Linked DNA regions of Acuticoccus sp. I52.16.1. The protein of the gene in region 1 interacts with the protein of each later gene in a pairwise test. Links are inferred from orthologs where the notes say so. Each region holds a gene or a part of one and is shown on either strand. Other genes may lie near its edges.

Region 1 (7,653 bases):
GCGCGCGCTGGAGGACCACCTCCTGAAGCACGCCGACCACAACGTGACCATCAAGACCTCGGCGACGGTGGCGCTCTACATCCTCAACCAGAAGCGCCAGCACCTCAACGAGCTGGAAGAGCGCTTCGGGCTGGAGATCGGCGTCGACGCGGACGAGACGCTGTCGGGCCAGCACCTTGCCATCGTGCCGGGTGCGCTGGTGGTGCGCGAGCCGGGCGTCGAGCCGCCCACCGCGCAGATCGCGCCCGACGCGGCCATCGTCGAGCATGACGACGAGGACGAGATCGAAGGCGAGGACGAGAGCACGGTCGAGGCCGAGAGCGAGGCCGAGACCACCGAGGCGCGGGACGCCTCCGGCGAACGCTCCGGGTCGCGTCGGCGTCGGCGCCGGCGGCGGCGGGGCGGCGGCGCCGACGATCGCCGCGACGACGAGAGCCGCGGCAACTCCGGCGACGAGGACGGCGCGCAGGTCGCCTCCGACGGCGGTGACGCCGTGACCGGCGAAGTCGAGGCCGAGTCCGACACCGAGGACAGCGGCGCCGAGGATACCGGCGACGGCGAGATGCAGGCCGACGGCGACGACGATCGGCGTGGGCGCCGTCGTCGTGGGCGCCGCGGCGGCCGCCGCCATCGCCGCGACGAGGACACCGCCGAGGACGGCGAGACCGCCGAAGCCGCGCCGGTGAACGAGACCGAGGCCGCCGCAGCGCCGCAAGCCCCGGAGCCGGCGGCGACGCCGGACGAGGCCCCCGCGGCCGAAGCCGCCGCGCAGGACGCCCCCGCCGAAGCGGCGAGCGCCAACGGCGCGGACACCGAGGCGGACGCCGCCGAGGAACCGGCCGCAGAGGCGGCCGAGGCACCGGCGCCGGAACAGAAGTCGGACGGGGCGCGCCCGCGCCGCGCCGGTTGGTGGCAGCGCCGCTCGTTCTTCTGAGCCGGAGCGCCGTTGCGCCCATCAAGCCACGTACGGCCGGACCTCCAGGGAGGCCCGGCCGTTTTCGTCTCCACAGCGCACAGAGCGTGCCGCTTGATCTCGCCGACCTGCTGCGGCAATCCACCCGGCGGGCGCCGCCCGGCGGTCCCCGGCATCCGCACCGCGGTCCGGTCAACCGAATGTGACGCCTGCGCCAACGCGCGTCCTTTCGAGGGGTCCGGTCCCGCGCTATCGAAGGCGACGCCTCCAACGCGAAAAGGTCGACTATGTCCCGCCCCTTGATTGCACTGGCCGCCGTGGCCTCGCTGGCCCTCGCCACGCCCGCGCTGGCCCAGCAGGCCGCGGACCAGCCCGCCCTCAGCCGCTCGGACGTCGAGACGATCGTGCGCGAGTACCTGATCGCCAACCCGGAGGTGCTGGAGGAGGCGTTCGGCGCGTTGCAGGCCAAGCGCCAGGCCGCCGCCGAGGAGGAGCGGGCCGAGGCCCTCGTCGCCGTGCGCGGCGAGTTGGAGACCTCCCCCCACAACGCCATCCTCGGCAACCCCGAAGGCGACGTCACGCTGGTCGAGTTCTTCGACTACAACTGCGGCTACTGCCGGCGCGCGCTCGACGACCTGGAGCGCCTGATCGAGGCGGACCCGGACCTGCGCGTCGTCATGAAGGAGCTGCCGGTGCTGGGCGAGGCGTCCGTGCGGGCGAGCGCGGTGTCCATCGCGGTGCACCAGGTCGCCCCGGAGGCCTACCCGGAATTCCACCGCAAGCTCCTCTCGAGCGACGGACGTGCCGACGACGAGGCCGCCTTCTCCGTGGTCGAGCAGATGGGCCTGCCGCGCGACGAGATCGAGGCGACGATGCGCTCCGACGTCGTCGGCGAGGCCATCCAGGAGAGCACCCGTCTGGCCCGTCTGTTGCAGATCGAAGGTACCCCGTCCTACGTCATCGGCGACACGATGGAGTACGGCGCGGTGGGTTATGATCAACTTCGTGCACGAATCAATCAACAGCGGTGCGGCGCGGACGAGTGCTAGCCCTTGGAGCGGGCGTTCGGATCGCCTAGGTAGGCGGGGACGGTGCGGCGGGACGACACGTCCCGTCTTCCGATCATCCGCGTAGTCCATTACTAAAATGGGCGTTTAACACATTGAGTTCTGCGGCAGCCGGCCGCACGCCACAGGAAAGGCCTCGACCCCACGACAGGGTCCCGTTGTATCGCGATGGCAGACACACCCCCTATTGACGAAGCGGCCATACGTACGATCGCCGCGTTGCTGCATGAAACGGACCTTTCGGAGATCGAGATCGTCCACGGCGAGACCAAGCTCCGGGTCGCGCGGCATGTGAGCACCTCGGCCGTGACCGTGGCGCCGGCGGCCGCGCCCGCAGCCCCCGCGCCGACCGCACCCGCCACGGGTCCGGCCAAGGCGCCCGAGGGTGCGGTCCTATCGCCCATGGTCGGCACCGCTTACCGCGCGCCCGAGCCCGGCACCCGCCCGTTCGTCGACGTCGGTGACACCGTGCGCGTCGGTCAGGTCATCATGATCGTGGAGGCGATGAAGACGATGAACCAGATCATCGCCGAGCGTGCCGGCACCGTCACCGAGATCTACGTCGAGGACGGACAGCCGGTCGAGTACGGCGAGCCGCTGCTGGCGATCGCATAGTATGTTCCGCAAAGTCCTCATCGCCAACCGCGGTGAGATCGCGCTGCGCGTCCAACGCGCCTGCAAGGAGCTCGGCATTCAGACGGTCGCGGTGCATTCCACCGCCGACGTCGACGCCATGCACGTGCGTCTTGCCGACGAGTCGGTCTGCATCGGCCCGTCCGCCGCGTCCGACAGCTACCTGAACATCCCCGCGATCGTCGCCGCCTGCGAAATCACCGGAGCGGACGCCGTCCACCCCGGCTACGGCTTCCTGTCCGAGAATGCGCGTTTCGCCGAGATCCTGGAAGCGCACGACATCACCTTCATCGGCCCGACGTCGGAACAGATCCGCGTCATGGGCGACAAGATCGAGGCCAAGCGCACCGCCAAGGCGCTCGGAATCCCGGTCGTCCCCGGCTCCGAAGGCGCGATCCGGTCCGAGGCGGAGCTGCGCGCCGTCGCCGCCGAGATCGGCTACCCGGTGCTCATCAAGGCGTCGGCCGGCGGTGGCGGACGCGGCATGACGGTGGCCCGCTCGGCCGACGAGGTGGTCTCCGCCGCCCAGCGCGCCCGCGCCGAGGCGAAGGCGTCCTTCGGCAACGACGAGGTCTACCTCGAGAAGTACCTCACCAAGCCGCGGCACATCGAGATCCAGGTGATCGGCGACGGCCAGGGCGACGCCGTGGCGCTCGGCGAGCGCGACTGCTCGCTTCAGCGGCGGCACCAGAAGGTGTGGGAAGAGGCCCGTTCCCCGGCCCTCAACGAGGACCAGCGCCGGCGCATCTACGACACCTGCGCCAAGGCCATGCAGGACATGCGCTACCGCGGCGCCGGCACGATCGAGTTCCTGTACGAAGACGGCGAGTTCTATTTCATCGAAATGAACACCCGCTTGCAGGTGGAGCACCCGGTCACGGAGATGATCACCGGGCTCGACCTCGTCCACGCGCAGATCCGCGTCGCCTCGGGTGGCAAGCTCGGCTTCAGCCAGGAGGACGTGCAGTACAACGGCCACGCGATCGAGTGCCGCGTGAACGCCGAGCACCCGCGCACGTTCATCCCCTCTCCCGGTACGATCACGCACTATCACCCGCCGGGCGGGCTCGGAGTCCGCGTCGATTCGGCCGTCTATCAGGGCTACCGGATCCCCCCTTACTACGATAGCCTGATCGGCAAGCTGATCGTTCACGGCAACAACCGGGTCGAGTGCCTGATGCGTCTGCGGCGGGCGCTCGACGAATTCGTCGTGGACGGGATCGAGTCCACCCTCCCCCTCTTCCGCGAGCTGGTCCAGGATCCGGACATCGCCAACGGGGCATACGACATCCACTGGCTGGAGAACTTCCTGGCGAGAGGGAAGGTATGACGAGCCCGGACAACATCGTCCTCGAGATCACGCCGGAGGTTCTCCTCAAGGCGTATGCCTGCGGGATCTTCCCCATGGCGGAATCGGCGGACGATCCGGGTCTTTATTGGATTGAACCAGAGCGGCGGGGCATCCTGCCGCTCGAAACATTTCATGTCCCCCGTCGTCTCGCCCGCCTCGTCCGCCAGGAGCGGTTCGAGGTCCGGATCGACACCGACTTCGCCGGGGTGATCGACGGGTGCGCCGCCCCGGCGCCGGGCCGCCAGCGGACCTGGATCAACGGTCGTATCCAGCAGCTCTATTCCAGCCTGCACCGCCTCGGGCAGGCTCACTCGGTCGAAACCTATCTCGACGGGATGCTCGTCGGCGGGCTCTACGGCGTCCGGTTGGGCGGCGCCTTCTTCGGCGAGTCGATGTTCTCCATCGTGCGCGACGCGTCCAAGGTGGCGCTGGTGCACCTGGCCGGCCGGCTCGCGATCGGCGGCTTCACGCTGCTCGACGCACAGTTCATCACCGAGCATCTCAGCCAGTTCGGCGCCACCGAGGTCAGCCGCCGGCACTACCAGTCGCTGCTCGACGAGGCGATGCGCACCGAAGGCGACTTCGCCCCCGGCCGCATCTACACCGGCGACGAGGTCCTCACCGCGCTCGACCGCGACTGACGCCCACCCGCGACCCTACCGCCCACGCGCTGCTGCCCCGTCAGCCGTCGTCCTCGCCCAGGAAGGGGTCGACCACCTCCTCGGTGACGCGCGGCGTATGCGGCGGCCGCGGCTTGGGGATCGGCTGCCAGCCTTCCGGACGCTCGATCACGCCCATCTCGTCCTGCGCATATTCGTCCTGCGCGAAGCCCGGCGGCGGGGCCACCTCGGTCGACAGGGCGCAATCCTTCAGCCACACGTCGTAGACGGGGTGCTCCACGGCGTTGAGGCCGGGGCTCGCCGCGAACATCCAGCCGGTGAAGATGCGGCGGATGCGCGAATCGAGAGTGATCTCGTCCACTTCGGCGAAGACGACCGTGTTGGGCTCTTCCGTGGGCGGCTGGGTCTGGCAGGTGCGCGGCGTGACGCGCAGCGCGCCGAACTGCACAGTCTCGTTGATGTAGACGTCGAACGAGATGATGCGGCCGGTCACCTTGTCGAGCCCGGAGAAGACGGCGACCGGGTTCTCGATCGGCGCCGCCTCGGCCGGCGGCGGGTCGCCCACCAGCAGCGCGGCCGACGCGCCGACGGCCGCGAAGGCGGACAGCATCCCAACAACCACCGGACGGAGCATCACAGACCTCAGATCGCGTACGCTTCGAAGCGGAGCCGCACATAGTCGACGATCCACACCCCGTCGGGGTCCCGCAACGCCGGCGCCAGCAGGGCCTCGGCATCCGCCAGAACCGCCGATGCGGCTGCGCCCGCTTGGTTCAAGTATGGGTTCATAAAGGTCTCGAGCCATCCCACAACCCCCGACGCGGGAAGTGCGGTCGGCCGCGGGATCAGCACGCAGCGTTCCACCTTGAACCCGGCGCCCGTCAACAGGCCGCTGTAGCCCTCGGCGGTCGGGAAGTACCACGGATGGGCGAGCGCGGGATCGACGTCGTATCGAGGGGCGAGCGCGGCGAGGGCGGTGCGCATGGTGGCGACGTTGCCGTGGCCGCCGAATTCCCCGACGAAGCGGCCGCCCGGCTTCAGCGCCCGGCGGACACCGGCGGCGACGGCCTCGGCCTCGCGCATCCAGTGCAGCGCAGCGTTGGAGAAGACGGCGTCGAACTCGGCGTCGAAGTCCAGCGCGGCACCGTCGCCGAGCTTCACGTCGAGCCCGCGTGCTGCGGCGGCGGCGACCAGGTCCGTGCTGGCGTCGACACCCAGGACGCTGGCGCCGGTGGCGACCAGCCGCTCGGTCAGCGCCCCGTCACCGCAGCCGAGGTCGAGGATCCGCTCGCCCGGCCGTGGCGCCAGCCAGTCGACCACGCCTCCGGCGAGGTCGGCGACGAAGCGGGCGTTCTTCGCGTAGGCATCGGCGGACCAGACCTGCGTCGCGCCGGAGGATGAGGGGCTTGCCATGGTCAGTCCACCGGTTCCAGGCGGCCGATCGCGGCCCGCAGCTTCTCCAGCTTGGCCTCTGCATCGCCGCGCTTCTCGCGCTGCTCGTCGATGGTGTCGGCGTCGGCCTTCTCGAGGAACTTCGGATTGGAAAGCCGCCCGTCGATCTTGGCGACGTCCGACTCCAGCCGCTTCAGCTCCTTGGCGAGGCGCGCGCGCTCTGCCGCGAGGTCGACGAGACCGGCGAGCGGCAGGCAGACGACGACGTCGCCGACCACCGACTGCGCGGAGTTGGGCGGCGCGATGTCGGACACCTTCAGTTCCGAGGCGCGGGCGAGGCGGCGGATGGCGGCGTCGTGCGAGGCGAGCCAGCCCTCCTGCGCGCGCGAGCCGCCGACGACCACGACCTCCGCCTCGGTCGCCGCCGGGACGTTGGATTCGGACCGCAGCGAGCGCACCGCGGCGACGAGGTCGACGACGAAGTTGATCTCGTCGGCCGCCGTGCCGTCCTCGAACCCGCCGGTGGGCCAGGGGGTGTGGATCAGCAGCGTCTCACGCTCGATGCCGGACTGTTCGGCCGTGATCGCCCAAAGCTCTTCGGTGATGAACGGCATGAACGGGTGCAGCATGACGAGGATCTGGTCGATGACGTGGGCCGTCACCGCGCGCAGCTCTTTCTTTTCGTCCTCGTTCTGGCCGATCAGGCCGGGCTTGGCGAGTTCCAGGAACCAGTCGCAGAAGGTGTTCCAGGTGAAGCGGTAGATCGCCGCCGCCGCGTCGTTGAAGCGGTAGGCCTCGATCGCGCGGGTGACGTCGCCGGCGGTGCGGTTCGCCTCGGTCAGCACCCAGCGCGACAGGGTGCCCTGCGCGTCCGCCGGGTCGAACGCCGGGTCGATGCGGCACTCGTTCATGTCGGCGAAGCGGGTGGCGTTCCAGAGCTTGGTGGCGAAGTTGCGGTAGCCCTGGACGCGCGCCTTGGCGATCTTCACGTCGCGGCCCTGGGCGGCCATCGCGGCGAGGGTGAAGCGCAGCGCGTCGGCGCCGAACTCGTCCATCAGCTCCAGCGGGTCGACGACGTTGCCCTTCGACTTCGACATCTTGGCGCCCTTCTCGTCGCGGACGAGGGCGTGGATGTAGACGGTGTCGAACGGCACCTGGTTGAGGAAGTGCATGCCCATCATCATCATCCGGGCGACCCAGAAGAAGATGATGTCGAACCCGGTCGAGAGGACGCTGGTCGGGTAGTATTTCCGCAGCTCCGGCGTGCGCTCGGGCCAGCCGAGCGTGGAGAACGGCCACAGCGCCGAGGAGAACCACGTGTCGAGCACGTCCTCGTCGCGGTAGAGGAGCGTCTCCCCCTCGGTGCCGGCTTCCCAGGCGGCCAGCGCTTCGGCGCGCGGGGCGAAGCGGATCGGCGTGCCGTAGTGGATCGTCGCGGTGCGGGCGACGTCGGCCTCGGAGCGCTCGACGTAGATCTTGCCGTCCGGCCCGTACCATGCCGGGATCTGGTGGCCCCACCAGAGCTGGCGCGACACGCACCAGGGCTGGATGTTCTCCATCCAGTCGAAATAGGTCTTCGACCAGTTGGCGGGGACGAACTTGGTCTTGCCCTCGTTGACCGCGTCCATCGCCGGGCCGGCGAGACGCTTGGCGTTGACGTACCACTGGTCGGTCAGG
Region 2 (5,408 bases), 910 kb from region 1 along the record:
GCACGGTCCTGACGAACAAGTACGCAGAGGGTTATCCGGGCCGGCGCTACTACGGTGGCTGCCAGTTCGTGGACATCGCCGAGGAACTGGCGATCGACCGGGTGAAGCGCCTGTTCGGCTGCGACTTCGCCAACGTGCAGGCCAACTCCGGCAGCCAGGCCAACCAGGCGGTGCTGCTGGCCTGCGCCAAGCCGGGTGACACGCTGCTCGGCATGGGGCTCGACGCCGGCGGCCACCTCACCCACGGCGCCAAGGTCAACCTGTCCGGCAAGTGGTTCGACGCGGTCGCCTACGGGGTCGATCCGGCCACCGGCCTCATCGACTACGACCAGGTCGCGGCGCTCGCCGCCGAGCACAAGCCGAGCGTCATCATCGCCGGCGGCTCGGCCTACTCGCGCCTGATCGACTTCGCCAAGTTCCGCCAGATCGCCGACAGCGTGGGCGCGGTCTTCCACGTCGACATGGCGCACTTCGCCGGGCTCGTCGCGGGCGGGGTGATCCCGAGCCCGTTCCCGCACGCCCACGTCGTCACGTCGACCACGCACAAGACGCTGCGCGGCCCGCGCGGCGGCATCGTCCTGACCAACGACGCGGACATGGCCAAGAAGATCAACTCGGCGATCTTCCCCGGCCTCCAGGGCGGGCCGCTGATGCACGTGATCGCCGCCAAGGCGGTGGCCTTCCACGAGGCGCTGCAGCCGGCCTACAAGGCCTATGCGCATCAGGTGGTGGAGAACGCCAAGGCCTTCGCCGAGGCGCTGAAGGGCCACGGCTTCGAGGTCGTCTCCAACGGGACCGACACGCACGTGATCCTCGTCGACCTGCGGCCCAAGCGGGTCACCGGCAAGGACGCGGAGAAGGGGCTCGGCCTGTCGTCGATCACCACCAACAAGAACGGCGTGCCGAACGATCCGCAGAAGCCGATGGTGACGTCCGGCATCCGCGTCGGCACCCCGGCGTGCACGACGCGCGGCTTCGGCGTGGCCGAGTTCCAGGACGTGGCGCGGATGATCGCCGAGGTGGTCGACGCGATGGACCAGGGCGGCAACGTCGACGAGGCGGTGTCGAAGAGGGTGAAGGACGAAGCGCACGCGCTGACCGCGCGCTTCCCGATCTACGCCGAGTAGACGGTGCGCTGCCCGTACTGCGGGGCCGACAACAGCCAGGTGAAGGAATCGCGACCCTCCGAGGAGGGGGCCGCGATCCGGCGCCGCCGCGCCTGCACGGTGTGCGGCGGCCGGTTCACCACGTTCGAGCGGGTGCAGTTGCGCGAGCTGACCGTGGCGAAGCGCTCCGGCAAGCGCGAGCCGTTCGACCGGGACAAGCTGGCCCGCTCCATCCAGATCGCGACGCGCAAGCGCTGCGTGGACGGGGACGTTCTCGAGCGGATGATTTCGGGGCTGGTGCGCCAGCTCGAAGCCGGCGGCGAGAGCGAGGTCACGGCGGCCGAGATCGGTGACCGGGTGATGGAGGCGCTGAAGGGGATCGACGATGTCGCTTACGTGCGGTTCGCGTCCGTCTACCGCAACTTCTCCGAGGCGCGCGACTTCGAGGCGTTCGTCACCGAGCTGGCACAGAATGTGGGCCAGGGCCGCGGCGCCGCCGGGGCGGACGAGCCGTCAGACCGGGGCGACCCCGAGGCTCCATAGGAGCACATAGGCCGGGACGAGGGCGGCGGCGATGCGGGCGAGACCCCCCGGCTCGGCGAACGGGGAGGGCAGGCGCGGGACCGCCAGTGCGGCGCGATGAGCGCCGATGACGAGGACCAGCGCGACGACCATGTCGTCCACGCGGGACAGACCGCCGGCCGTGTCGGGCACGAGGTCCTGCGTGGTGGCGACGTAGAGGCAGGCGAGGACGAGCGCGACCGGTCCGCCGGCCACGCGCAGACCCTCGAGCACGAAGAGCCAGAAGAGGCTCGCCAGGCTCTCCAGCAGGTAGGCGAGCCAGACGAGGTGCGCGTCGAAGCGGACCGTCAGCACGAGGCTGACGGCGAGCAGGAGGCCGGCACGCGAGGCGAACTCGGTGTGCGCGGCGACGGCGGCGGCGTCCACGGCGGCATCCACGGCCGCCCAGGCGAGCGCCAGCGCGGCAGCCAGTGCCAGCGCGACGGCCCTGGTCCGTGTCAATGCGCCGGCGCGCTTTATGAAGATGGCCCAATCGGTCACGGGATCAGTATGGTTTCGAGACCTTGCTGATTGAAGATGGGATTATATTAAATTTGGAACTATTCGAGGCTCGAAACGGTCAGGATGACGACACCCACATGGCCGCGGCGCTATCCATTGGGCGACAAGGGAACGGCCGAACGGCGCCCAATCCATCCGTCGGCGCGGTCGTCGTAAAGGACGGGGCTGTCGTGGGGCTGGGGCGGACGGCGGACAGCGGGCGGCCGCACGCGGAGGTGGTCGCGCTGGCGCAGGCGGGGGAGGCGGCGCGCGGCGCGACGCTCTACTGCACGCTGGAGCCCTGCTCGCACTTCGGCAAGAGCCCGCCTTGCGCGGACGCGGTGATCGCCGCCGGCATCGCCCGCGCGGTCGTCGCGATCGAGGATCCCAACCCGGACGTCGCCGGCCGCGGCACGCGGCGCATGCGGGAGGCGGGGATCGAGGTGTCGGTCGGGCTCGGTGCGGCGGCGGCGCGGCGCGACATGGCCGGACACCTGACGCGAATGCGCCTCGGCCGCCCGCACGTGACGTTGAAACTCGCGGTCTCGGCGGACGGCGGGATCGGGCGGCGCGGGTCGGGGCAGGTGGCGATCTCTGGGGCGGCCTCGCGCCGCAGGGTCCACCTGATGCGCGCCGAGCACGACGCGATCGGCATCGGCGTCGGCACGGTGCTGGCCGACGACCCGGCGCTGACGTGCCGCCTGCCGGGAATGGCCGCGCTCTCGCCGCACCGCCTGGTGTTCGACACCGAGGCTCGCACGCCGCCGACCGCGGCGGTGTTCGCGGGGCCGGCAAAGGCGCTGGGCGGGGTGCGCGCAGGCACGGCGGCGGTGGCGGCGGCGGCGCCGACGATCCTGACGGCGGCCGACGCGGACGCGGTGCGCCTCGACGCGCTGCGGGCGGTGGGCGCTGCGGTCATGGCAGTGCCGCGCGGAGCGGGGGGGCGGCTCGACCTCGCGGCGGCGCTGGCGGCGCTCGGCGCCGCGGGGGTGACGACGCTTCTCGTCGAAGGCGGGGCCGTTCTCGCCGAGGCCCTGTGGGCGGCCGACCTCGTCGACGCGGCGGTCTGGATCGAGGGGCCGCGGGCGATCGGCGGTGCGCTGGTGCGTCCGTTCGGCGGAGAGGGCCGCGCGAGGCTTGCGGAACGGCTCGCCCTTTGCCACGTGTCTCGGGTCGGCGACGACCGATGGCTCCACTGGCAGCGATAAATGTTCACAGGCATCATAAGCGACGTCGGCACCATCACCCGGCGCGAGGCGTTCGGCGACGGGGCGCGGCTTTCCATCGCCTCGTCCTACCCGGCCGACACCATTGCGATCGGCGCCTCGATCGCCTGCGGCGGCTGCTGCCTGACGGTGACGACCCTGGCGGGCGGGGCGGACGGCGCGACCTTCAGCGTCGACGTGTCGGGCGAGACGATGGACAAGACCACCATCGGCACCTGGAACGAGGGCGACCGCATCAACCTCGAGCGATCGCTCAAAGCGGGCGACGAACTGGGCGGCCACCTCGTCTCCGGCCATGTCGACGGGCGCGCCGAGATCGTCGAGCGGATCGAGGGGGAGGAGATGACCACCTTCCGCTTTGCGCCGCCGGCGGACCTGCTGTCGCTCATCGCCCACAAGGGCTCGGTGGCGCTGGACGGCACGTCGCTCACCACGAACGAGCCGGGGGACACCTTCTCGGTGGCGATGATCCCGCACACCCTGGCCGTGACCACCTGGGCCGACCGTCAACCGGGCGATCTTGTCAACATTGAAGTCGACACGATTGCGCGGTACGTCGCCCGCCTTGTCGGCGCGCGGACAGCCGGCTGATCCGATCAGCCCACACCGCCGACCGACGAGGGCGACAGCCGCCACGCGGCGTTTCGAAGGACGACACCCATGGCTTCACGCGCGCTCATCATCGAAGCCCGCTTCTACGACGACATCGCGGACATGCTGCAGGCCGGCGCCAAGGCGGAGCTGGCCAAGCGCCGGTTCGAATCGGACGTGATCAGCGTGCCGGGGGTGCTGGAGATCGCCCCGGCGCTCTCCATGGCGCTCACCTCGGCCCGGCGGCGCGACCTGCCATACGCGCTGTTCGTGGTGCTGGGATGCGTGATCCGCGGCGAGACCTACCACTTCGAGATCGTCTCGAACGAGGGCAATCGCGCGGTGGTGGACCTGCAGGTGACCAACCGGCTGGCGCTGGGCAACGGGATTCTGACGGTGGAAACCTACGAGCAGGCGCTGGTGCGCGCGGACCCGAAGCAGAAGGACAAAGGCGGCGACGCGGCCGCCGCGGCCATCGCCCTCTACGACCTGCGCGAAGCGCTGAACCGATGAGGGCGCCGCGCAAGGACCACAAGCCCAAGCCCGCCAACAAGCGGGCGGTGGCGCGCCTCGCCGCGGTGCAGGCGCTCTATCAGATGGACGTGACCGGCGCCGGCGCGCGCGACATCGTCAAGGAATTCGAGCTTTTCCGGCTGAAGCAGGACCTCGACGGCGAGGAGCTGCGCGCCATCGACATGAACTGGTTCGACGGCATCGTCTCGGGCGTCGTGGCGCACCAGCGCGAGGTCGACGGCGCGATCGACGAGGCGTTGAAGGAGGGGTGGCCGCTGCGGCGGATCGATCTGACCTTGCGTGCGCTGCTGCGGGCGGGGACATTCGAGCTGATGTATCGCGAGGATGTGCCCATGCGGGTGATCGTGTCGGAATATGTCGAGGTGGCGAAGGCCTTCTTCGGCGAGGACGAGCCGCGGCTCACCAACGGCGTCCTCGACGCGGTGGCGAAGAAGGTGCGCCCGGAGCCGATCGGTGGCTGACACGCTGGGCGTCGTCGCGCTGGACACCGGCACGCTGACGATCTCGGCGGAGATTTCCGGCCCCACCGGCGGCCGGCCGATGATTCTGCTGCACGGCTGGCCGGACGACCCGCGCACCTGGGACGCCCTCCTGCCGGAGCTGCACGCCGCCGGCTACCGCACGATCGTGCCTTACCTTCGCGGCTTCGGGCCGACGGTGTTTCACCAGAGCGCGACCGTGTCGGGCGATCTCGAGGCGCTGGGGCAGGACGTCCTCGACCTGATGGACCGGCTGGGACTGGCCGAGGCGGTCGTGGTGGGGCACGACTGGGGGGCGCGGGCGGCCTATGTGGCCGCGCATGCGGCGCCGGAGCGGATCCGGGCGTGCGTGGCGATCTCGGTCGGCTGGGGCACCAACACGGCGGACCAGCCGCTGCCGCTGAACCAGG

What was found. The genes of interacting proteins can lie anywhere in the genome.
Region 2: the proteins of accC (region 1) and ribD interact in binary tests that used the Escherichia coli proteins (3 or more experiments, as listed by UniProt). The link is inferred for Acuticoccus sp. I52.16.1 from one-to-one orthologs.

Annotation. Positions count from the first base shown.
Region 1 is NZ_CP094828.1:3,179,971-3,187,623, reverse strand. What follows is about bases 1,899-4,769. They hold accC (acetyl-CoA carboxylase biotin carboxylase subunit), read left to right. Parts: upstream 1,899-2,596; coding sequence 2,597-3,943; downstream 3,944-4,769. Other genes in these bases: MRB58_RS14465 (DUF2155 domain-containing protein), read right to left, coding at 4,646-4,769; aat (leucyl/phenylalanyl-tRNA--protein transferase), read left to right, coding at 3,940-4,605; accB (acetyl-CoA carboxylase biotin carboxyl carrier protein), read left to right, coding at 2,149-2,595; MRB58_RS14485 (DsbA family protein), read left to right, coding at 1,899-1,962. In the rest of the region: MRB58_RS14490 (Rne/Rng family ribonuclease), read left to right, coding at 1-934; more of MRB58_RS14485, read left to right, coding at 1,201-1,898; more of MRB58_RS14465, read right to left, coding at 4,770-5,218; MRB58_RS14460 (trans-aconitate 2-methyltransferase), read right to left, coding at 5,227-5,997; MRB58_RS14455 (valine--tRNA ligase), read right to left, coding at 6,000-7,653. UniProt on the Escherichia coli protein: This protein is a component of the acetyl coenzyme A carboxylase complex; first, biotin carboxylase catalyzes the carboxylation of the carrier protein and then the transcarboxylase transfers the carboxyl group to form malonyl-CoA.
Region 2 is NZ_CP094828.1:4,090,121-4,095,528, forward strand. What follows is about bases 1,321-4,298. They hold ribD (bifunctional diaminohydroxyphosphoribosylaminopyrimidine deaminase/5-amino-6-(5-phosphoribosylamino)uracil reductase RibD), read left to right. Parts: upstream 1,321-2,221; coding sequence 2,222-3,376; downstream 3,377-4,298. Other genes in these bases: nrdR (transcriptional regulator NrdR), read left to right, coding at 1,321-1,649; MRB58_RS18430 (hypothetical protein), read right to left, coding at 1,620-2,129; MRB58_RS18440 (riboflavin synthase), read left to right, coding at 3,377-3,985; ribH (6,7-dimethyl-8-ribityllumazine synthase), read left to right, coding at 4,055-4,298. Outside these bases: glyA (serine hydroxymethyltransferase), read left to right, coding at 1-1,127; more of nrdR, read left to right, coding at 1,131-1,320; more of ribH, read left to right, coding at 4,299-4,498; transcription antitermination factor NusB, read left to right, coding at 4,495-4,980; MRB58_RS18455 (alpha/beta fold hydrolase), read left to right, coding at 4,973-5,408. UniProt on the Escherichia coli protein: Converts 2,5-diamino-6-(ribosylamino)-4(3h)-pyrimidinone 5'-phosphate into 5-amino-6-(ribosylamino)-2,4(1h,3h)-pyrimidinedione 5'-phosphate.